Regions from separate parts of the Pseudoflavonifractor hominis genome, predicted to be linked through region 2. Evidence: a T-box and tRNA genes for the amino acid it is inferred to sense, from the RefSeq annotation. Region 2 holds a T-box; the other holds one or more tRNA genes.
The links. The T-box of region 2 lies ahead of H8S34_RS04990 (glycine--tRNA ligase). A T-box ahead of a tRNA ligase gene usually reads a tRNA of that ligase, here a tRNA-Gly.
Positions count from the first base shown of each region.

Region 1 (12,070 bases), on a different contig from region 2:
ATTCCGCGTTCTGCTGGGGCTCCGCCTGGGCCAGACGCTCCAGCAGGGCGTCCAGATTCCGGTCGGTGCCGAAGAGCTGATGCTCTGCCAGGGCCAGATAGTCGCCCTGCTTGATGGCAAAGCCGTCAAAATCCGAATCCCGGGCGGCATAGGTGATCTCGCTGGTGGCCACGCGGCCAAAGGCCTCGGTCATGGCGGCGATGTTCTCCTCTTCGCCGGCGTCCGGGTCCATGGAGAGCAGGGCAGAGATGCCCTGGGGCACTGTCTTAGTGGGGAGGACCACCACCTTTTTGTCCTCGGCCAGGGGGATACACTGCTGGGCAGCCATGATGATGTTGCCGTTGTTGGGCAGAACGAAGACGATCTCGGCAGGGGTCTTGTCGATCTCCCGCATGATGTCATCGGTGGAGGGGTTCATGGTCTGACCGCCCGAGATGATGCCGTCCGCGCCCAGATCGGCAAAGACGGCGGCCAGTCCCTCGCCGGCGCACACGGCCACCACGCCATACTTCTTCTCAGGGGCGGCCTTGGCGGGGGCGGAAGAGCAACCCTGCTCCAGCTCGGCCTCCACCGCGTCCAGATCGTCGGTGCTCTGGACATGCTTGCCGGCGGCCAAATCCTCGGCCTGGGTGCGCATGTTCTCAATCTTGGCCAGCTCCAGCACGCCGTACTTCTGGGCCTCGTTCAGGGCGTCGCCGGGGGTGTTGGTATGGACGTGGACCTTGAAGGCATCATCGTCCTCACCGATGACCAGACTGTCACCGATGCTGTTGAGGTAGGCCTGATAGGGGGTCAGATCCACGTGGCGGTTGGTCTTACGGACGATAAAGACGGTATCAAAGGCAAAGGTAATCTCCTCTTCGCTGAGCGCGGCGAAATCGGCCTTCTCTTTGACGGTGCCCTCGTCCTCGGTCTCGGGCATGGGGAGGCCCCGCAGCTCATCCAGCATGCCCTGGAGGATGACCAGAAAACCCTTGCCGCCGGCATCCACGACGCCGGCCTTTTTCAGGACGGGGTTTTGGTTGATGGTGTCGTCCAGAGCCACATGACCTTCCCGAATGGCGGCCTCCAGCACCACCTCGGGGGTGGCATCCTCCCGGGCGGTAGCGGCCGCCTGGGCAGCGGAGAGACGGGAGACCGTGAGGATGGTGCCCTCGGCGGGCTTCATGACCGCCTTATAGGCGGCGGCCACGCCGAAGTCCAGCGCAATGGCCAGATCCCGGCCGTCGATGGTCTCCTTTTCCTTGACAGCCTTGGCAAAGCCGCGGAAGAGCAGGGAGAGAATAACGCCTGAGTTGCCACGGGCGCCCCGCAGCAGGGCGGAGGCGTTGGTGGAGGCCACCTCACCCACAGTGCCGGCCGGCTTCTTTTTCAGCTCGGTGGCCGCCGTGCCGATGGTCAGGCTCATATTGGTGCCGGTGTCTCCATCGGGCACCGGGAAGACGTTGAGTTCATTGATGTGCTGCTTCTGGCTGTTGATAGCGGCGGCAGCATGAATGAGCATACGGGCCAGCAGCGCCCCGTCGATGGTATCTCTCATGTCGGTGTTCCTTCCTTTCGATGCATAAGGCCGATCAGCCGATGACCATGGAGTCGATGCAGACATCCACGCTCTTGACTTCCACGCCGGTAGTGCGGCTGACGATATAGCGGACCTCACTCATGATGGAGCGGCTGACCGCCATGAGGTTGACCCCGTTGTCCACAATGATGTGCAGTTCAATGGAGACAGTGGAGTCGTCGTTGTATGTGACTTTTACGCCCTTGGACATGGACTCCCGGCGCAAAAGGTGCACCAGACCGTCGGTCTTGGAGCGGATGGCCATGCCCTTCACGCCGTAGCAATTGGTGGCGGCCGCACCGGTGATGTTGGTGAATACCTCACTGCTGATGCGGATCTCGCCCTTTTCGGTCTGCAGCTTCATAAAGGACCTTCCTTTCTATCCGAGCCTAAAACGCGTATGCGCCTGATTTCGGTTCATTGGTTTCTCTATTATATTCTATTTCCGACCAAACTACAAGGGAAAAAGTTTCAGATAATGATTGTAATTTGCCCGAAAAGCGTGTAAACTAGAGCTATCATTTGAGTAAGGAGGGGACGGGATATGAAAATCGCCCGTTTTGTGCTGAAAATTGTGGCTCTCTCTCTGACGGTCGCGGCCAGTGTCTGCTGCATCATTGCATATTGGGATAAGATCGCCGCCTTTTTTGCTGGAATCGGTGAGAAGCTGGAGGCGAAGAAGCCCTGCTGCTGCCACTCTGAGTTTGATGATTACGCCGACTGGGATGACTGAGATTATGCAGTCTGAGGCCGCCCGCAGGGGCGGCCTTTTTCCATAAAATGCGAACAGGAGATCGATCATGCACAACGAGCTGACGAAAAAGGACATACAGATGATGCGGGAAGAGCTGGATTATCGCCGCATCGAACTCCGCCCCAAGCTGTTGGAGGCGGTAAAGGAGGCCCGCGCCTTCGGCGACCTGAGTGAGAACTTTGAATATAAGGCGGCCAAGCAGGAAAAAAATCGGAACGAGAGCCGCATCCGCTTTCTGGAGAATATGATCCGCACAGCGGTGGTCATCACAGATCGGGCGGGGGAGGACGCCGTGGGTCTCTACGACAAGGTAACCGTCTATGTGGAGGAGGATGATGAGACGGAATCCTACCAGATTGTCACCACCATGCGGCAGGATGCGCTTCACGGACTGATCAGCAAGGAGTCCCCGGTGGGCCGGGCCATCCTGGGCAAAAAGGTAGGAGAGCGGGTCCACATCCAGGTCAGTGACGACTATGGCTATGACGTCGTCATCCGCTCCATTGAAAAGGCGGGGGACGACGGCTCCATCCCGCTCAACGGGTTTTAAACAAGAGGGGCGTGTGCCGCAGAATCCCTTCTGCGGCACACGCCCTGTTTGATCTCGGGGACAGCTTATTTTTGCAGGGCCTTGCGGATGAGGTCCTGCCCCTCGGGGGAGCGAAGGGTATCCAATACAATCTTTCGCAGCAGCTCCTGCACCGGCTTGCTGGCCAGCACGGCATCCAGCATGGCGCCCTGGGGCTCCTCCTGCTTGAGACGCTTGGGCTTGGGGGCCGGGGTAGGGGTAAAGCCGGGCTCGTCATCGTTCAGGCTGACGCCGGACATCCAGTCCTCCTGGCGGGTGCGGTCACCGCTCTCCCCCCGGAGATAGAAGAGGGAGACGCCGAAATGGGCAGCCAGCTTCTCCTGCTGTTCTTTGGAGGGAGTCTGACGGCCGGTCTCAAACTTTTCAATGGAGCCCTTGGGGAAGCCCAGGGCGGCCGCCAGCGCGGGGCGGCTCAGATTGGCCTCGGTGCGGAGGGACTCGATGCGCTGTGCCATGGTTACCATCGTAAAAAACCTCCTTGATGGATGGGAGATAAAGAAAAATCCCTCTCCAGATGGAGAGGGATTTTGGAGCAGGTGACGAGGCTCGAACTCGCTACCTCCACCTTGGCAAGGTGGCGCTCTACCAGATGAGCTACACCTGCGAGAGACAAATGATATTATAGGGGAAGAGAGTGGTTTTGTCAAGCATAAATTTTTATTTTTCAAAAAGTAAAAGAAAAATCCCTCTCCAAATGGAGAGGGATTTTGGAGCAGGTGACGAGGCTCGAACTCGCTACCTCCACCTTGGCAAGGTGGCGCTCTACCAGATGAGCTACACCTGCAAGCGACAAATGATATTATAGCCGCAGGGAGGGAAAAAGTCAAGCCTTTTTTTCGTTTTTATGCAGATCAGAGACAAGGGGGGATTTCGTTCCGGTCCCAGGTGTACCCCAGTGCCTCCAATGCGGCATCCGAGAGAAGCAGTACCTCCTCACCGGAGGCGTCCACATGGGCATACTGACCGGGAGAGAGCGTCAATACATTCCAGAAGTGTGGGGCGCCGTCCTTCACACCCTGTACCACCCGGCTCTCCAGTCCGGTCCGGTCGCACAGCAGCTGGAAGGCCAGGGCCATCCCCTCACTATCGGCCTGGTGCTCCACAAGAGCGTCATAGGCGGTGGAGGCGGTGCCCGCCGGGGCATCCGTCACTTGCTGGCGAAGCAGAACGTGGACGGCGCGGCCGCCCTGTGCGCCCGAGAGCTCTCCCAGCGTGTCAGCCAGCAGATCAGCCTGCCGGAGGAGGCTTTGGCTCTTCTGGCGCAGCTCCTCCACCGGGGCGGGATAGGTGAGGAGGATCTCCACAATACGCTCCTGACTGCTTTCCTGGGGATAGAGGGTCACGGTATACTCGGGCATTCCAAAGGCCACCGCCGGGGCGTCATAGTAGGCCTGCTGGATCAGATGGGAGATATGGGCCTCATCCTCCGTAAAGTAGGCCACTTGGAGGACCACCTCGGGGGAGAAAAGAGAGAGCTGCTCCAAAAGGACTTGGCGGATGGCGCTGCTGCCGGTCACGTTTTTGATGCTCTGGATCTGCTCCAGTGTGCGGCGGTAAGTAATGTGGATGGTAGATTCATAGTACTTGACCACCCGCGTGCAGTCATGCTCGATGTAGTCCACCGCATAGGCACCCAGGGGCGCGTCCTTGGCCACCTCCAGGCAGGCGTTGTTGAGATCGGTCTCCACATCGCGGGGGTAGTTGGTCAGACGGATGACCCCGGTCTCCATGCCCTGATTGACAAAATAGAGCACATCGTTGACCAGATCCTGATAGGTCTCGGCCTGGAGGACGTTGGAGTCGTCCGCGGTGACCGGATGTTCCGCATGGGGGGAGACCACCAGATAGCTGCGCTCCAACATGGAGGAACAGCCGCTCAGAGGGACCAGGCCCGCCAGAAGCAGGACGGAGAGGACAAGACGGTTTTTCACAGCGGGTCTCCTTTCTCCCGGCCGGGGAAATGGATCAATAGCCCAGAGATTCGCCCACCAAAATCACTTCGGCGTAGGAAATGGCATTGGGCTTGCGCCAGAGCACGGTGAGGGCCTTACAGATACGCTGGGGGCTGTTGCAGTCATAGCAGCGGTCGCCCTTCACAGCGCAGGGAGTCTGGACGCCCAGCCGCTGGGCATTCTTGGGGGAGGCGATATTCCGGGCCCGCCACAGGGCCTGTTCAAAGCTGCTCTCCACTTTATTGATGCCCACGATGAGATAGAGCTCTTTGTGGCCGTAGATGGTGGAGGCCACCCGGTTGCCGGTGCCGTCGATGTTGATGAGCTCTCCGGTCTCGGCTACGCCGTTGACCGAGGAGAGATAGACCTCCGCTCCGGCAGCCTGCTCATGGGTGCTCCCCGTCCAGTGGGAGTAGAAGGTATTATGGGTGGGCAGACGGTCCACTAGGCCCATGTCCTTGATGGTCATGGAGCCGCCCATGCCAAGGGTGCGGCCGTCCAGCTTGGCGTCCAGATAGTCGGCCGCCTCCTTGGCAGTGTCGAAATAGACGGCGTGGAAGCCGTTCTTCTCCAGGTTTTCACAGAGTTTCTTGATGTCAGCCATAGGTGAGCTCCTCCTTTGTCAGTCGATACGGATGTTACAGGGAATCGTGCTTGTACTCCCGGAAACCGTCTCCCAGCACCTCGTGGGCGTTGCAGACGATGAGGAAGGCGGACGGGTCGATCTCCTTGACCATGCGCCGGAGGGGAACGATCTGCTTTTGCTTGAAGGCGCACAGCAGAACTTTTTTGGGCTCCCCTGACCAGCCGCCCTCCGCGTGGAGGAAGGTCACCCCCCGGTCCATCTCCCGGAAGATGGCCTTGGAGATCTCGTCGGGCTTGCTGGAGATGATATAGGCCACCTTGGCGCTGTCCAGACCATAGAGCACCATATCCATCACAGCGGTGGAAATATAAAGGGAAACCACGCCGTACAGGGCGCTGGACAGGTTGCGGAAAGCCAGGGCCACCGCGGCGATGACCACCAGGTCCACCCCCATGAGGAGCTTACCCATGGGGAGCCAGGAGATCCGGAGCTTGAGCAGGCGGGCAAAGAGATCGGTACCACCCGTTGTGGCCCCCTGGAGCAGAATGATGGCCAGAGAGAGGCCGATCAGGATGCCGCCGAAGATGGTAGCCAGCATGGGGTCCATGGGGGAGAAGGGGACGGCCGCATTGAGCAGGTCCACAAAGATGGAAGAGATAAACATGGCGTAGAGAGAGGAGAGCAGCAGATGCCCGCCCAGCAGACGCCAGCCGAAAAAGAAGAGAGGGACGTTGAGCAGGATCACCAGTACACCGATGGGCGCCCAGGGGAGGGCGGCGTTGATGATCTGGGCAAGGCCGGTGATGCCGCCGAAACCGATCTCGTTGGGGGCGTAACACCAGTCAAAGCCCAGAGCATAGGCCGCCGAGGCCACAGTGATCCAGAGATAGGAGAAAAAAAGCTGACGGGCTTTCTGCTTCATGGGAATTACCTCGTTTCCTTGTCAGACATATCAGAGGATGGAGAGCTGTTCCTCCCCCCGGTCCTCCTCCTTGAGAAGGGCGCCGGCGGCGGGAAGGGCCCGGGGACGGTAGCGGCTCACCTGAACCACGGTGGTCTCCTCCAGCGGGAGGACCTTTTCCACCTTATATTTGGGCTTGAGGGTCATGACCGCCACACCCTGGGTAGAGCGGGTGGACTTAGGGGCCAGAACCGAGGTGTGGAAGATCAGGCAGCGGCCCTCACTGGAAAAGACGGCCAGCTCCCGGTCCTCGGAAAGCAGCAGCGCGGCGGCCAGGGGAGATTTGTCAGAGTAGGCTCCGGTCAGACGCTTGCGGCGGGTCTGGGTCTTGTAGGAGGCGAGCTCCACCCGTGCCACCTTGCCGTTCTGGAAGAAGAAGAGCAGGTGCCCGGTGTAGTCACTGGTGATGCAGGCCCACACCACGCTCTCCCCGGCGTCCATGCCCAGGCGGGTGGGCAGATACTCGCCCAGGACGCTGGCCTTGGTGTCTGCAAAGTCGGAGAGACGGGTCTTGTAGCACTGCTGCCGGTCGGTAAAGACCAACAGCTCGTCCCGATTGTTCCCCTCCCACTGGAGGAAGGGACCGTCTCCCTCCTTGTACTTCTGCTCCCCGCTCATGCGCAGGGACTGAGGGGTGATCTTCTTGAAGTATCCCTCCAGAGAGAGGAAGGCATGCACCGGATAGTCGGGGATCTCCTCCTCCGGGTCGGGGCGGGTCTCATTGGAGTAGTCGTAGAGGATCTCCGTGCGGCGGGGAAGGGCGTATTTCTTCTTTACCGCCTGGAGCTCCCCGATGATGACCTTTTTGATACGAGCGGGATTATCCACCAGATCCTTCAAGTCGGCGATCTCTTCGGCCAGAGAGCTGGTCTCCTGAGTGCGCTTGAGGATATACTCCTTATTGATGTTGCGCAGCCGGATGTCGGCCACATACTCGGCCTGGACGGCGTCGATCCCGAAGCCGATCATCAGGTTAGGGATGACCTCGGAGTCCTCCTCGGTCTCCCGGATGATGCGAATGGCCCGGTCGATGTCCAGCAGGATCTTCTGGAGGCCCTCCAGCAGGTGGAGTTTCTCCTCCTTCTTTTTCATGACAAAGTAGGTCCGGCGGCGCACGCCCTCCATCCGCCAGGCGGTCCACTCCTCCAGGATCTCGCCCACGCCCATGACCCGGGGCATTCCGCTGATGAGGATATTGAAGTTGCAGGAATAGGCGTCCTGCAGGGGAGTGGAGCGGAAGAGCCGGGCCATGAGCTTGTCCGGGTCGGCCCCGCGCTTGAGGTCGATGGTGAGCTTGAGGCCGTTCAGGTCGGTCTCGTCCCGCATGTCGGCGATCTCCTTGACCTTGCCCGACTTGATGAGCTCGGCCACCTTGTCCATGATGGCCTCCACCGTGGTGGAGTAGGGGATTTCAAAAATCTCGATGAGGTGCTCGGACTTGAGATAGCGCCACCGGGCCCGCACCTGGACCGAGCCGCGGCCGGTCTGGTAGATCTGGCGCAGGGTGTTCTCGTCATAGAGCAGCTCACCGCCGGTGGGGAAATCGGGGGCTTTAAGCAGGGGAAGCAGGTCGCAGCCAGGCTTTTTGAGCCAGGCGATGGTGGCGTCGCACACCTCCCCCAGGTTGAAGCCGCACAGGTTGGAGGCCATACCCACGGCAATGCCCTGGTTGGCGCTCACCAGTACGTTGGGAAAGGTAGTGGGCAGCAGCGCGGGCTCCTGCATGGAGCCGTCGTAGTTGTCCACAAAGTCCACGGTGTCCTGGTCAATGTCCCGGAAGAGCTCGGCGCAGATAGGGTCCAGGCGCACCTCGGTGTAACGGCTGGCCGCCCAGGCCATGTCCCGGGAGTAGACCTTGCCGAAGTTGCCCTTGGAGTCCACCAGAGGGTGGAGGAGGGCACCATAGCCCCGGGAGAGGCGCACCATGGTGTCATAGATGGCCGCATCACCGTGGGGGTTGAGCTTCATGGTCTGGCCCACCACGTTGGCGCTCTTGGTGCGGCTCCCTCCCAGCAGCTTCATCTGGTACATGGTGTAGAGGAGCTTTCGGTGAGAGGGCTTGAAGCCGTCGATCTCCGGGATGGCCCGGGAGACGATGACACTCATGGCGTAGGGCATGTAGTTGAGCTCCAGCGTCTCGGTGATGGGCTGTTCCAGCACCTCGGGCCGCAGGCCCATGACGTTGGGATTGTTGACTTTTTTGGCCCCGGTGTCCGGAGCTTTCTTTTTGGGCATGGTATCAGTCCTTGTCCTTTGCGTTATATCTTATCTCTATATTACAAAACGGAATGGAATAGAGCGGGTATTACGAGATATCCGCCAGTTCCAGATACTTGTACCCGTTGTCCGCAATGTGGTCCTTCCGGCCCTGGAGGTTGTCCCCCAGCAGCAGGTCAAAGACGGCGGCGGTGCGCTCCACGTCCTCAGGCATGACCTTGATGAGGCGGCGGGTCTCCGGGTTCATGGTGGTAAGCCACATCATGTCCGGCTCGTTCTCGCCCAGACCCTTGGAGCGCTGGATGGAATATTTTTTGCCCGCCAGCACGCCGTTTACGATCTCATTCTTCTCCGCGTCGGAATAGGCAAACCAGGTCTTTTCCTTACAGGTAATCTCATAGAGGGGGGACTCGGCGATGTAGACATAGCCCCGCTGGATGAGAGTGGGCACCAGTCGGTAGAGCATGGTGAGGATGAGGGTGCGGATCTGGAAGCCGTCCACGTCGGCATCGGTACAGATGACTACCTTATTCCAGCGGAGGTTCATCAGGTCAAAGGCGGCCATGTCCTTGGCGTGCTTGTCCTGCACCTCGCAGCCACAGCCCAGGACCTTGAGGAGGTCCATGATGATCTCGCTCTTGAAGATCTTGGCGTAGTCGGCTTTCAGACAGTTGAGGATCTTGCCCCGGACCGGCATGATGCCCTGGAACTCGGCGTCCCGGGAGAGCTTGACCGCGCCCAGAGCCGAGTCGCCCTCCACAATGTACAGCTCCCGCCGCTCCGTGTCTCTGGTACGGCAGTCCACGAATTTCTGCACCCGGTTGGCGATGTCCACGCTGCCCGAGAGCTTTTTCTTGATGTTGAGCCGGGCCTTCTCCGCACTCTCCCGGGATCGCTTGTTCACCAGCACCTGCTCAGCGATCTTCTCCGCGTCGAAGGGGTTCTCGATGAAATAGACCTCCAGCTGGGCCTTGAGGAACTCGGCCATGGCATCCTGCACGAACTTGTTGTTGATGGCCTTTTTCGTCTGGTTCTCGTAGGAGGTCTGGGTGGAGAAGTTGTTGGAGACCAGGACCAAGCAGTCCTCGATGTCCACCCAGGTGATTTTGCTCTCATTTTTCTGATACTTGTTCTGCTGGCGGAGATAGGCATCCACGCCGGAGACAAAGGCGGATTTGACCGCCTTCTCCGGGGAGCCGCCGTGCTCCAGCCAGGAGGAGTTGTGGTAGTGCTCGATGACCTGCACCGTGTTGGAAAAACAGAAGGAGACCGAGAGCTTTACCTTATATTCCGGCTTATCCGCCCGGTCCCGGCCCTTGCGCTCGGTCTGCCAGAAGACGGGCTGGGTCAGGGGAGAGGGACCCGAGAGCTCGTTGACATAGTCCACGATGCCGTTTTCATACTTGAATTCCGTGGTCTCAAACTTGGACCCCACCTGATTGCGGAAGCGGAAGGTGACCCCGGCGTTGACCACCGCCTGCCGCTTCATCACGTCCAGATAGTACTCCACCGGGATATTGATGTCGGTAAAGACCTCCAGGTCAGGCTTCCAGTGGAAGCGGGAGCCGGTCTTTCGGCCGGAGTAGGGTTCCTTTTTCAGGCCGCCGATATTCTCGCCCTTTTCAAAGTGAAGGGAGTATTCAAAGCCGTCCCGGTGGATGACGGCGTCAAAGTATTCACTGGCATACTGGGTGGCGCAGGAGCCCAGACCATTGAGACCCAGGGAGTACTCGTAATTGTCCCCGTCCCCGTTGCCGTACTTGCCGCCGGCATACAGCTCACAGAACACCAGTTCCCAATTGAATTTTTGTTCCCGCTCGTTCCAGTCCACCGGACAGCCCCGGCCAAAGTCCTCTACCTCAATGGACTGGTCGGCGTAGCGGGTGACCGTGATGACGGAACCGTGGCCCTCACGGGCCTCGTCGATGGCGTTGGACAGGATCTCAAAGACGGCATGCTCACAGCCGTCCAATCCGTCCGAGCCGAAAATAACACCGGGACGCTTGCGGACCCGGTCGGCACCCTTGAGGGCGGATATGGATTCATTGCCATATGTGTTCACACTGGTCTTTGCCATGGAGTTCTCCTTACCGTGTCAGAATTGGATGCGATACATTTTACATTCTATCTTACCCTATTTTCAGGGGAAGTGTCAAGAAAAGGGCAGGACGCAACGAGGGCCGCCGCACCGAATGCACTCGGCACGGCGGCCCTCCACGGCAGCCTCACCCCTCCGGAGCTGTTCCGGAAGCGGATGGAGCCGTTCGGACGGACAGGCCGCCGCTCCTTTCGCCTTTCGCCAGAGGGTACGCGTACCCGGCACCGGCTTAAAAGGAGATGCGTCTGGAAGGCGTTGTCCCTTCTCCGCCTGTCCGAGTGTAGTATGGCCGCGGACGCGGAGACCATGCGCGGGAAAAACTGGTATAGAACGGTCTCTTTCGGACAAACTGGACATACAGTGGACCAAGAAGTGCACATGGAAAGGAGCGCCTATGCAACGCAAGAGCGACCGGAAAAGACAGGGGCAGAGACAGGAAGAGCGGCAGGTCCTGCTGGATGCCCTGGAGCGGACCCGGGTCCTTCTGACCCAGGCCCATGGTGATTTTAATGCCGCGTCCGACCCGGATCTCACCGAGTCCTATATCTATGAGATCAAAGCCCTCCAGGCCAGATACGGCTATCTGCTGCGGCAGATCAAGGAGCTGAGCGGGGAGGAGCTGACGCAGCCCATGGCCCGTCCGCCGGAGACGAAAAAACGCGACTCCTCCGGCGGGACCCTCCGCCAGGGACCCTGGCGGCCCATTTCAGCCTACCAATGAGAGAACAGCCAGGGCTCTGGCAGAGAACGAATGGGAGGAATGCGCGGTGGAATGGATGGTAGAAAATCTGCCTCTGGTCACGCTGGGGCTGATCTTATTTGTGGTGGCTCTCACGCTGCACAAGACAGTGGGGCGATGTGTGCGCCTGCTGGGGCGTACCGGCGTGGGGCTTGCCTTTCTGGCCCTGTGGAGCCAGGTGGGGGGGATGCTGGGGCTCTCCCTGGGGGTGAATCTCTTCAATGCCCTGGTGCTAGGCCTCCTGGGGATCCCGGGCTTTGGACTACTTTTGATGATGAACTGGGCCCTGGGGGCATAAAAGAGAGAATTGGGCGGTGGAGCTGTCAAAATGGCTCCACCGCCCAATGTTTGTTTTATAGAACCGCTCAGCGGCCCCGGATCAGCTTGAAGATCTGGATGATCAGCGTGGGGAGGAAGGCAAGGCCCAGGATCTCCAGCAGATGGGTCATATCCAGTGCAGTGGCCTGGAAGAGGGTATTGAGGCCGGGGATAAAGAGCACAGCCAGCAGCAGCAGCACACCGCCGCCGAAGGCGGCCAGGGAGAAGGGGTTGGAGCGGAAGCCCAGGCGGAAGATGGACTCCTCGCCCCGGCAGTTAAAGCCGTGGAACAGAC
Region 1 is NZ_JACOPR010000011.1:19,947-32,016, reverse strand. Features, by position in the region: gene H8S34_RS13835 (DAK2 domain-containing protein) at 1-1,540, opposite strand, end outside; gene H8S34_RS13830 (Asp23/Gls24 family envelope stress response protein) at 1,575-1,925, opposite strand; gene H8S34_RS13825 (hypothetical protein) at 2,106-2,294, shown strand; gene H8S34_RS13820 (GreA/GreB family elongation factor) at 2,362-2,865, shown strand; gene H8S34_RS13815 (helix-turn-helix domain-containing protein) at 2,931-3,368, opposite strand; tRNA gene H8S34_RS13810 (tRNA-Gly) at 3,433-3,508, opposite strand; tRNA gene H8S34_RS13805 (tRNA-Gly) at 3,613-3,688, opposite strand; gene H8S34_RS13800 (hypothetical protein) at 3,756-4,835, opposite strand; gene H8S34_RS13795 (lactate utilization protein) at 4,870-5,460, opposite strand; gene H8S34_RS13790 (YitT family protein) at 5,495-6,364, opposite strand; gene H8S34_RS13785 (DNA gyrase subunit A) at 6,395-8,638, opposite strand; gene H8S34_RS13780 (DNA gyrase/topoisomerase IV subunit B) at 8,709-10,697, opposite strand; gene H8S34_RS13775 (YaaL family protein) at 11,113-11,439, shown strand; gene H8S34_RS13770 (pro-sigmaK processing inhibitor BofA family protein) at 11,495-11,755, shown strand; gene H8S34_RS13765 (cation-translocating P-type ATPase) at 11,823-12,070, opposite strand, start outside.
Region 1: it encodes a tRNA-Gly, which carries the amino acid that the T-box ahead of H8S34_RS04990 (glycine--tRNA ligase) is inferred to sense. The anticodon was not compared.

Region 2 (12,070 bases):
CATGGCAGACCCGGGCCAGGGCGGGCAGATCGGAGCACACCCCGTAGTAGGTGGGGGAGGTGACGCACACGGCCCGGACAGCGGGGTTGGCCTCCAGGGCCTCCTCCAGGTCCCGGGGAGAGATGGGGCCGGTGACCTCGCCCTCCCGGAGCCAGGGGCGGAAGAGGTAGTGGGGGTGGAGATCCAACAGGGCCATGGCGTTGAAGGCCGAGCGGTGACAGCCCCGGTCCACCAGGACCTGGTCCCCCGGGCGGCAGGCCAGGGTAAAGGCCGAGAGGACGCCCTGGGTGGAGCCGCCGGTGAGGAAAAGACAGTGTGCGCTGCCAAAGGTGCGGGCCCAGAGGGCCTCGGCGGCCTCGATGGGACCGCCGGACTCAAAGAGGTTGCCGGTGGGGGGGAGCTCGGTCACATCCAGGGCCGCGGCGGGGGAGAGCTCCGGCAGGGGGAGAAAGTGGCCCTTGTGGCCGGGCATGTGCATTCGCAGGGGGCGCTGTCCGGCAAAGCGGCGCAGGGCATCGCAGAGGGGCGTCTGGTTCATGGGGGGGACCTCCTGTGAGAAAAATGGCATTTGATATGGTTATAGCACAGCCCTTCCCAAAAGAAAAGAAAGTTTTCCACATTTGCATGTGGAAAACTTGGGGGAAAAGTGTAAAACTAATGTTCCATTGAAAAAGAGAAAAAGGGAGCACTCCAAATGGAGTGCTCCCAAAGTGTAAAATTAGTCGGCCAGAGCGGCGGTGATGATGGCCATGGAGTAGACCTCCTGGGCGTTGCAGCCGCGGGAGAGGTCGTTGATGGGGGCGTTCAGACCCAGCAGGATGGGGCCGTAGGCGTCGAAGCTGCCCAGACGCTGGGCAATCTTGTAGCCGATGTTGCCGGCGTTGATGTCGGGGAAGATGAAGGTGTTGGCGTGACCGGCCACCTTGGAGTCCTTGCACTTGGTGCGGGCCACGTTGGGGGACACGGCGGCGTCGAACTGGATTTCGCCTTCCACGGGCAGATCGGGAGCGGCAGCGCGGATCTTGGCGGTGGCGTTGCGGACCTTGTCCACGTCTTCGCCGGCGCCGGAGCCCAGGGTGGAGTAGGACAGCATGGCGACCTGGGGATCCACGCCGAAGATCTTGCCGCACTGAGCGGCCTCCAGGGCGATCTCCACCAGATCATCCTCGGTGGGCTTGATGTTGATGGCGCAGTCGCCCATCACCAGGACCTCGTTGCCGCCGGTAGCGGAGGGACGGACCATGATGAAGCAGGAGGAGACGATCTTGTTGCCCGGCTTGGTCTTGATGAGCTGCAGGGCGGGACGCACGGTGTCGGCGGTGGAGTAGGTGGCGCCGCCCAGCAGAGCGTCGGCCTCGCCCATCTTCACCAGCATGGTGCCGAAGTAGTTGCCCTTCTTCAGGTAGCCGCGGACCTGCTCCTCGGTCATCTTGCCCTTGCGCAGCTCCACCATCTTCTGGACCATCTCCTCCATGCGGGGATAGGTCTCGGGATCCACGATCTCGGCGCCGCGGATGTTGAAGCCGGCCTCTTCAGCGGCAGCGCGGACCTCATCGGGGTTGCCCACCAGCACGGGGGTCAGCCAGGTACCGGCCAGCAGACGGGCGCTGGCCTCCAGGATGCGGGGATCGGTACCCTCGGTAAAGACGATCTTCTTGGGGTTTGCTTTCAGCTTTGCGATTAGCTTGCCAAACATTGTCGTAACGCCTCCATAAAGTTGGTTCATAGGGGTTTAAATATGGTGTTACCTATTATACACCATTTTCAGGAATCTTCACAATGGACAAAAACGAAAAAATCCAAGAAAATACCCCTTTACTTTTTGTATTTACTACGCTATACTATACACGCTGTTTTTTGGATTTCTCCGGTAAAACCTGCTGTGCAGGAGTGGAAGATCCTCTTTTTTGGTTACTTTTTTGCGATTTTGAGAGGGGTATCGACTATGCATTCGGATTTTTCCCGCTGCCTTTCCCTGCTGCGTCAGGAGAAGGGGATCTCCCAGCGCGCCGCGGCCAAGGATCTGGGGATCAGCCAGGCCCTGCTGTCCCACTATGAGAACGGCGTGCGGGAGCCGGGACTTGCCTTTGTGACGCGGGCCTGTGACTACTACAACGTGTCGGCGGATTTTCTGCTGGGCCGCACCCTGACCAAAAACGGTGCCACCATCGTCTCGCCCGACGAGCTGTATGACTATTCTACCGAGAAGGACAATGTGCTCCACGGGAGCATCGTGGCCACCCTGAACAAGAAGCTGCTGGTCAACTCCATCAGCGTCCTCTTTGACCTGCTGGGTAAGACGGGCTGCAAGGGGGCGGTCAAGGCCGCGGCGGAGTATCTCTCCACCGCCATTTATACCCTCTTCCGCCATCTCTACCGGGCACCCGGCACCCAGAATGAGGACTTTTTTGCCGTGCCTCCGCTGTCCTTTACCGCGGGCGTGGCCCAGAGCGATCTCATCTACGCCCAGTGTGCCTATGTGGAGTCTCTGGAGGAGCACCGCAGGGAGAAGGGCGAGTTCCCCAGCATGAACCACGACGCCCTGATGGAGAACTATCCGGGCACCTACCAGTCTCTGCTCCAGATCATCCACAATACGGGCGGGCGGATTACCGCTTGCGTCCAGGAGCGGAAAACGATAAAATAAGGGTCATAAAATACCGCATCGGCCTCCGGAACGTGTCCGGAAGGCCGGTGTTTTCTCTCCAAAACGGCGGAACATCCGGCCGTGGCGGGATACACGCCGCCGGAGCCCAAAGGCCCCGCGCGGACATTTAGACGGAGGTTTCTGTATATGCGCGACCAGAGCAAGATCCGCAATTTCAGTATCATCGCCCATATCGACCACGGGAAATCCACCCTCTCCGACCGGCTCATCGAGAAGTGCGACGCCGTCTCCCAGCGGGAGATGGAGAGCCAGCTGCTGGATAACATGGATCTGGAGCGGGAGCGTGGCATCACCATCAAGGCCCGGGCGGTCAAGCTCAATTACAAGGCCCAGGATGGGGAGGAATATGAGCTCAATCTCATCGACACTCCCGGCCACGTGGACTTCAACTATGAGGTCTCCCGCTCGCTGGCGGCCTGTGAGGGCGCCATCCTGGTGGTGGACGCCGCCCAGGGAATCGAGGCTCAGACCCTGGCCAACACCTATCTGGCCCTGGAGCACGACCTGGAGATCCGCCCGGTGGTGAACAAGATCGATCTGCCCGCCGCCGACCCCCAGAAGGTCAAGCACGAGATCGAGGACGTCATCGGCCTGCCCGCCATGGACGCACCCGAGATCTCGGCCAAGGTGGGACTCAACATCGACGCAGTGCTGGAGGACATCGTCCACAACATCCCCGCCCCCAAGGGCGATCCGGATGCCCCCCTCAAGGCTCTGATCTTTGACAGCCAGTATGACGCCTATCGGGGAGTCATCGTCTATTTCCGGGTCATGGAGGGCACCATCCGCACCGGGATGAAGGTCAAGATGATGGCCTCTGGTGCCTCCTACGAGGTCATCGAGTGCGGCTGCCTGCGTCCCCTGGGGCTGGAGCCCACCGACAGCCTGTCGGCCGGCGAAGTGGGCTATTTCACCGCCTCCATCAAGAACGTGAAGGACACCCGGGTGGGCGACACCATCACCGGCGTGGAGCATCCCGCCGCCGAGCCCCTGCCCGGATACCGGCCCGCCCAGGCCATGGTGTACTGCGGCGTGTATACCGAGGACGGCTCCAAGTACCCCGATCTGCGGGACGCGCTGGAAAAGCTCCAGCTCAACGACGCATCCCTCTCCTTTGAGCCGGAATCCTCCGCCGCCCTGGGCTTCGGCTTCCGCTGCGGCTTTTTGGGCATGCTCCATATGGAGATCATCCAGGAGCGGCTGGAGCGGGAGTTCGACCTGGATCTGGTGACCACTCTGCCCTCGGTCATCTACGAGATCACCAAGACCGACGGCACCGTGGTACAGGTGGACAATCCCCACAACTACCCGGACCCCGCCCACATTGAGGAGGCGCGGGAGCCCTTTGCCAAGGTTTCCATCATCGCGCCCCCCGACTACGTGGGAAATATCATGCCCATGTGCCAGGAGCGCCGGGCGGAGTTCAAGGACATGCAGTATCTGGACACCAATCTGGTAGAGCTCCACTACTCCATGCCCCTCAACGAGATCATCTATGATTTCTTTGACGCCCTGAAGGCCAACACCAAGGGCTATGCCTCTCTGGACTATGAGGTAGAGGGCTACCGGCCCAGCGAGCTGGTCAAGGTGGATATGCTCCTCAACGGCGAGCAGGTGGACGCCCTCTCCTTCATCGCGCATAAGGAGAAGGCCTACAAGCGTGCCCGCCGCATCTGCGAGAAGCTCAAGGACAACATCCCCCGTCAGCTCTTTGAGGTGCCGGTCCAGGCTGCCATCGGCGGCAAGGTCATCGCCCGTGAGACCGTCCGGGCCATGCGCAAGGACGTGCTGGCCAAGTGCTACGGCGGCGACATCACCCGAAAGAAAAAGCTGCTGGAAAAGCAGAAAGAGGGCAAGAAGAAGATGCGCTCTCTGGGGTCGGTGCAGCTACCCACCGAGGCCTTTATGGCTGTGCTCAAGCTGGACGAGGAATAAGAAGATTGGGAGCCGCCCTGATGGGCGGCTCTCTTTTTGGTTTCCGGGGCTGGTATAGAGAACGCCTATTTGGAGGGAACCGCCTGCCCGGCGGGGGCACCGCTTTCTTTTCCGTAAGAAAGCGGTGGGAAAGAACGGGCCGGGGGAGGTATCCCCCGGCGCCCCCTCCAAGTACGCCCCAACGGGCTGGGCTCAAGTCGCTGCAATTGCAAAAGTGCGGTGGGCCAAAGGCAATGGCGGTTGCCTATGAGGTACTTGGTGAGCCTGGTGGTGTTTTAAGCTGCTCTCTCCCGACGGCAGTCGAAGTCGGGAGTACGCACTTCTGCGGACGCTGGTCTGCCGTCTCCGCCGGGGGTGCACGGAGGGGGAATCATCCCTGTTCCCCCTCCGGCGTTTTCTTTCTCCCCTCTTTCTTTTCGAAAAGAAAGAGGGGTTTCCGCCGAACAGGCGGCCCGCGTGGCAGCAAAAGAAAAGATTCCCCCTCGTGAAAGATTTCCCGGTCCTGAATCGTATTCCAGGTGAAAGCGCTTTTGAAACGGAAGAAAAGGATGTGAGGCATACGAGACCGACGTTGAGCCGCCAGGAGGCGGAGCGGCTGGTGGAGACCTATTCCGATCTGGTCTTGCGGCTGAGCTATACCTATCTCAAGAGCCGGGAGGACGCGAAAGACATCTGTCAGACGGTCTTTCTCAAGCTGCTAGAGAAGCCACGGGCCTTTGACTCGCCGGAGCATGAGAAGGCATGGATCATCCGCACGGCGGCAAATGCCTGTAAGGATATGCTGAAGAGTCACTGGCACAGGACCAGGGCCGATCTCCAGGAGGCCGACGGGATGGCCTGTCCCCAGGCCGAGGAGGGAAGCCTTTTGGCGGCGGTGGAGCTCCTTCCGCCCAAATACCGGGCCGTCATTTATCTCTATTACTACGAGGGCTATACCGCCAAGGAGATCGCACAGATGCTGGGGGAACACCCGGCGACCGTATCCACCCAGCTCAGCCGGGGCCGCTCCCGGCTGCGCACACTGCTGGAACAGGAGGGTTTGGCATGAAAACCTATCATCAGTCCATGGATGAACTGCATTTTACCCCCGAGGAAAAAGAGGCCATGACAGAGCGTCTCCTGAAGGCGTCCCAGGCACCGGTACATCGGGTGCGCCCGCTTCGGCGGATGGCCGCGGTGGGCGTGGCTGCCGCGCTGGTGCTGACTGTTGGGGTGGGAGCCGCGGCCACCGGCGTGCTCAAAAGCGCGGGCGAGGCCTTTTCCGAGGTCTTCGGCGGCGCTCCCGCACAGACGGAGATCATCGACCGGATCGGCCGTCCCGTGGGCGCCAGCGACATGGCGGACGGCGTGGTCATCACGGCCGACGCCATTGTGGGCGACCGGTACAGCTACGCCATCGTCTATACCATTGCCCGGGAGGACGGGAAGCCTCTGGCCGAGGATTTGACCCCCAATGACTTCGGCTATCTCCCTCTCCGGTTTGAAAGCGCCGATGTGGACGTGGGACAGCAGGGCGGAAGCCACGGCGCCTCCTACTTCTTTGACGCCGACCCGGAGGACAATGCGGTGCAGTATGTGGACCTGCGCACCGGGGATACCCCGCTGACACCGGGAACGGCCCGGGCCTCCTTCCGGAACCTGTCGGTCTATACCGACAATGACTATACCAAGAGTACCCCGGTGGCCCAGGGAAAGTGGAAGATGCGCTTTGCCTTCCAGTTTGAGGATACCTCGGTGAGTCTTCCGGCTGGACAGTCCTTCCTGCTCAATGGGATGGAGGCCACGCTGGACTCGGTGGTCCTCTCTCCGCTCTCCTTCCAGGTGAGCTACACCGTGCAGCAGGAGGTACAGTGGGACAACGCCGGAGGGAATGGCCAACAGAGCGCCCACGACCGGGAGGAGTCCCTGCGCTATCTGGAGTCCCTCCCCGTGGTACTGACCAAGCGGGACGGCACCACCATAGACCTCACCTCCAGCGGCGGGAGCATCTCCCCCCAGGGAGGTAAGACGGTGTGCCAGAAGAGCGATATTTTCTCCTCCGTCCTTTCGCTGGAGGAGATCGAGAGCATCACGGTGGCCGATCTGACCTTCCCCCTCGCGCAGGGAGAATGACCCCGAAAAAATGTCCCCCGGACAGACCGTTTTCCGTCTGCCCGGGGGACGTTCTTTATTCCCGGATGACAATGCCCAGCCGCCGGGCCAGCTCTCCGGCCTGCCAGCGGTCCACGATGACGCCCCGGAGCTCCTCTCCGGCGTCCGAGAGGATCAGCCCCTCCAGGCGGCAGGTGGTGAGATCCACCCCCGCCAGCGGGGTGTGAAAGAAGCGCACCCCGGTGAGGTTGCATTCCGAGTATGCCACACCCTTCCACACACAGGAGGCCATGGAGGCCTGAGAGAGGTCACAGCCGCTCCACAGTCCCCCCTTCACCCGCTGGGCGGTAAAGTTGGCATAGGAGAGCTTGCAGCCCCGGAAGGACACATGCTGGAGCCCGCACTGCTGGAAGGCGGTCCCCAGGGCCCGGCAGTCCTCCAGTGCCACCCGGCACCAGATCCCGTCGGCAAAGGTGCTGCCCGAGAGGTCGCAGTCCTGAAAGACCACGTCAGTCATCTCCCAGTGGGAACAGTCGCACTCCAGAAACCGGCAGCCCTGAAAGCGCACCCCCTCCAGGGTCAGACCGGAGAGGTCGGCCCCGGTGAGAAGGGCGTGCTCCACCAGAAGACCGGAGAGGGGCTCCTGCGTTTCCACGCTGTGGGCAGCCTGTATGGAGAAATCAGGGGCGGGAGAGAGGTTTTGCGGGAGGGATGGGGACAAGAGTTTCATGGGACGACCTCCGAAGAAGGTATGGGGTAAATTATTTGCGGCGTCTGCGCCGCCGCCAGACCAGAAAGACGATTAGGGCAAGCAGGAGGACCAGGGGTACCAGGAGGAGACGGAAGAAGGCCAGGGTATAGGTGGTGATCCCCAGGGAGGAGGTTACCCGGTCGGAGAGGGAGAGCTGGGGCGCGGAGTAGAGGGTAAAGGAGAGGTCCTCTTCGGGCAGACCCTGGGTATGGGCGGTGTAGGAGCCGTCTGGCTGCTCCTCCAGAGGAAGGGAGGAGTGGATGACATAGGGATAGCCGCTTTCCCCGGCGTCCACTGTGAGATCCAGGGTACCGAAGTCCGCCCAGTGCCGGGCGGGCGAGAGAAGATAGGTAAAGGTGTGCTGCCAGTCGGCGGTACCCTTCCGCACGCCGTCGCTCCGGGTGGTGTAGGTCACGGCCACCTCCACGGTGCTCTCCGGAGGAAAGTCTACCGTGTAGAGGAACTGAAGGGGCAGGGCGGAGGGATCGGAATTTTCGATCCATTCAGCCAGAAGGATGGGATTGTTTTCCCAGGATTCCCACAACTCCTCCAGCTGGCGGTATTTGAGGGCCTGGATGGAATCCATATGCCCGGCAAAGCGGGTCCCATACCGTTCCTCCAGATAGGACTGAAAAACGGTGCGGAAGGGCAGCTCCTCCGTGGTCACGGTATAATTGCCCGAGACGGTATAGTCCGGCGCTCCATTCAGACCGAAGACCAGGACAGTGGCCTTCTCACTGGTACCCAGGGTCACGGAGCCGTCCTCCTCCCCGGAATAGGAGTGGATGCCGTCATAGGTCACCCACATACGCCCGCCGGAGGCAGGGAGAGTGAGGGTGTTGTCGCTTCCGTCCTGGGTGGGCGTGAGGATAAAGGTGCAAAGCGTACCGGTCTGGTCCGGGTCAAAGGTCTGAGGCTGATAGTCGGGGGATACGCCGTCCCAGATCAGCTGAAAGGGGAGGGCGCGTCCGTCGGCGGTGATGGACACGCTGGCGGGGTCAAAATCCCACACGGACTCCTCCAGGGAAAAGGCCATCTGGACTGCCCGGCCCTCCTCCGTGGGATTCTCCATCTGATAGCGGGCGGTGACCTGGGCCTCCAGTGAGTAGGAGTCCCCCTGGTCGATCTGAAAGGCGAGATCCTCATGGGTGACCGAAATGGGACAGTTCTCCTCCACGGAGAGCACCTCTGAGCCGGGAGAGCCCTCCCAGCGGGTGGGAGCCGAGTTGGCCTGGGCCGGCAGGAGCAGAACCGGCACAAGCAGAGCGCAAGAGAGCAGTCGTTTCATAAGAGCCTCCTTTCCTGAGATGGATCCTTACAGGTGCATCATATCATGGATTGGAGGAGAGAACCAGAACAAAAGGGTAACAAAAGTGCGCCCGACGAATAGGTGGCCGGATTTCAAAAGCAAAATAAGCCCCCCGCAGATCTCTGCGGGGGGCCGCTCAAAGCTTCTTAAAACGCCATCTTCTCAGCCAGATAGGCCTTCAGCTCGGAGATGGGCATACGCACCTGCTCCATGGTGTCGCGGTCGCGGACGGTGACGCAGTGGTCAGCCTCCTCGGTGTCGGTGCCCACGGTCTGGAAGTCCACGGTGACACAGAAGGGAGTGCCGATCTCGTCCTGACGGCGGTAGCGCTTGCCGATGGAGCCGGCCTCGTCGTAGTCCACCATAAAGTCCTTGGCCAGCATGTCGCGGATCTCCATGGCCTTGTCGCCCAGCTTCTTGGACAGGGGGAGCACCGCGCACTTGAAGGGGGCCAGAGCGGGATGGAGGCGCAGGACGGTGCGCACATCGTTCTTCGCGGCGTCCACCACCTCTTCGTCGTAGGCGTCGATGAGGAAGGCCAGGGTCACGCGATCGGCGCCCAGGGAGGGCTCGATGACGTAGGGGATATAGTGCTCGTTCTTCTCCTGGTCGAAGTAGGTCATATCCTTGCCGGAGGTGTTCTGATGCTGGGTCAGGTCGAAGTTGGTGCGGCTGGCCACGCCCCACAGCTCGCCCCAGCCGAAGGGGAAGACGAACTCGAAGTCGGTGGTGGCGTTGGAGTAGTGGGAGAGCTCCTCCGGGTCATGGTCGCGCAGGCGCAGGTTCTCGTCCTTCATGCCCAGGTCCAGCAGCCACTGGTGGCAGAACTGCTTCCAGTAGTTGAACCACTCCAGCTCGGTGCCGGGCTGGCAGAAGAACTCCAGCTCCATCTGCTCGAACTCACGGGTGCGGAAGGTGAAGTTGCCCGGGGTGATCTCGTTGCGGAAGGACTTGCCCACCTGGCACACGCCGAAGGGCAGCTTCTTACGGGTGGTGCGCTGGACGTTCTGGAAGTTGACAAAGATGCCCTGGGCGGTCTCGGGACGGAGATAGACGGTGTTCTTGGCATCCTCGGTGACGCCCTGGAAGGTCTTGAACATCAGGTTGAACTGGCGGATGTCGGTCCAGTTATGCTTGCCGCAGGAGGGGCAGGGGATCTGGTGCTCATCCACAAAGGCCTTCATCTCGGCCTGGGAGAGGGCGTCCACCGGCTTGGGCAGGGTGAAGTCGTGCTCGGCGCACCAGTCCTCGATGACCTTGTCGGCGCGGAAGCGCTCCTTGCACTCCTTACAGTCCATCAGAGGATCGGAGAAGCCGCCCACATGGCCGGAGGCCACCCACACCTGGGGATTCATCAGGATGGCGGCATCCAGGCCCACGTTGTAGTGGTTTTCCTGGACAAACTTTTTCCACCAGGCCTTCTTCACGTTGTTCTTGAGCTCTACGCCCAGAGGGCCGTAGTCCCAGGTGTTGGCCAGGCCGCCGTAGATCTCACTGCCGGCAAAGACAAAGCCGCGGCCCTTACACAGGGCGACGATTTTTTCCATGGTCTTTTCGGTGTTCTTCATACAGATCAAACTCCTTCGCTTGTTGTTTTTAGGGAAAGAAAGGGGGACCCCGACGGCACGGTTTGAAGGGAAGCGGCGGATGAAAAAACGCCCTGAGCCGATTTCGGCTCAGGGCGAACAAAGTCCGTGTTTCCACCTGAATTCGAAGCGGCAAACCGCTCCGCACTCAAACCCAATAACGGCGGGGGACCGGCGGCGCCTACTGGGGAATTTTCCCGTTGGGGCCGCGGCTCGCGGGTGCCTTCCGCACAGCCCTTCGGAAGCCTCGCACCAGACGGCTTCTCTCTTGGGCCGGGACCATGCGTACTCTTCCCGGTCAATGCCTTGCTCGATGTTGGGGACATTCTACCACCTTTTTTTCAGGCCGTCAAGCCGGAAAACGGGGCTGTTTTTGGAGAAATGGGGATTAACTGAGCAAGAGCTCGGCATCCTCCAGGGTGAGATGGGGCTGGAGGGCCAGGGTGATGGCATATCCCAGCACCTTGGAGAGATCGGCCATCTGGGCGTCGATGTCCTTGGGGGTGACGATGAGCCCATCCCCGGCGCCCATAAGGGTCTCCGGATCCAGATCGGCGCCCCCAGCCTCGGAGAGCACGTCGGCGGCCAGGGTGGCGGCATCCACCACGGTGGGCACGCCCACCGCCAGTACAGGCACCCCCAGCGTGGAGCGGTCCAGGGCGTGCCGGTGATTGCCCACCCCGGAACCGGGGGAGATACCGGTGTCGGAAAGCTGAACGGTCCGGCACACCCGCTTCAGGCTCCGGGAGGCGAGTGCGTCCACCGCGATGATGCAGGAGGGGCGGATGCGCTCGGCCACCGCCCGGGCCAGCTCACCGCTCTCCACGCCGGTAGTGCCCAGCACGCCGGCCGCCAGGGCGGCCACCGGGCGGAAGGCGGCAAAGTGCTCCGGCGCGCCCGAGACCAGATGGCGGGTGACCAGGGTGTGCTCCACCGTTTTGGGGCCGATGGCATCGGGGGTGATGGCCCGGTTGCCCAGTCCCACCACCAGCACCGGCACTTGAGCGGGCAGGGAGCCCAGCAGGGCAGTCAGTTCCGCCGCGATGGCCCGCACCGCCCGGGGAAGGGCCTCCGGCTCCCGCCGCTCCAGGCCGGAGAGCTCCAGAGTCACATATTGCCCCTCGGGCTTGCCCAGGGCCCGGGCCCCTTGATGGTCCAGGATCTCCACCCGGGTGACCGGGTAGCCCTCCCGGGTGTCGTCCCGGGCCCTCACGCCCGGAAGCGCAGTCTCCCGGGCGGCGCTCTCTTTCCAGAGGTCGTGGGCCTCCACGGCCAGGTCGGTCCGTCGCTGTAACATATGCCTTCCCCCTATATCTGGTGTTTTATCCCTATTCCGTTCCCAATAAAACCGGAAAGGGGACTACGACCTAAAATTTTCCGAAAAAAATTCAATTTACTAGTTGCATTTTTCCCAATTGCCTGCTAAAATATAAATCTGCACGGGTGAACTGTGCGAATCGTCATCGGAGGAGGTGTTTGGTTTGCCGAATATCAAGTCTGCCAAGAAGCGTGTCCTGGTGAACAAGACCAAGGCCATGCAGAACAAGACCGCTAAGTCCGCGCTGAAGACCGACATCAAGAAGTTTGAGGCCGCGGTGGCCGAAGGCAACCGCAGCGAGGCCGATAGCGCTTACAAGGTGGCTGTCAAGGCCGTCGACAAGGCCGTGCTGCATGGTCTGCTGCATAAGAACAACGGCGCCCGCAAGAAGAGCGCTATGACCATCAAGCTG
Region 2 is NZ_JACOPR010000002.1:452,554-464,623, forward strand. Features, by position in the region: gene H8S34_RS04950 (aminotransferase class I/II-fold pyridoxal phosphate-dependent enzyme) at 1-538, opposite strand, end outside; gene pta (phosphate acetyltransferase) at 719-1,696, opposite strand; gene H8S34_RS04960 (helix-turn-helix domain-containing protein) at 1,946-2,647, shown strand; gene lepA (translation elongation factor 4) at 2,795-4,603, shown strand; gene H8S34_RS04970 (RNA polymerase sigma factor) at 5,175-5,651, shown strand; gene H8S34_RS04975 (DUF4179 domain-containing protein) at 5,648-6,715, shown strand; gene H8S34_RS04980 (pentapeptide repeat-containing protein) at 6,771-7,424, opposite strand; gene H8S34_RS04985 (hypothetical protein) at 7,456-8,733, opposite strand; gene H8S34_RS04990 (glycine--tRNA ligase) at 8,901-10,322, opposite strand; T-box leader at 10,429-10,651, opposite strand; gene gpr (GPR endopeptidase) at 10,729-11,637, opposite strand; gene rpsT (30S ribosomal protein S20) at 11,822-12,070, shown strand, end outside.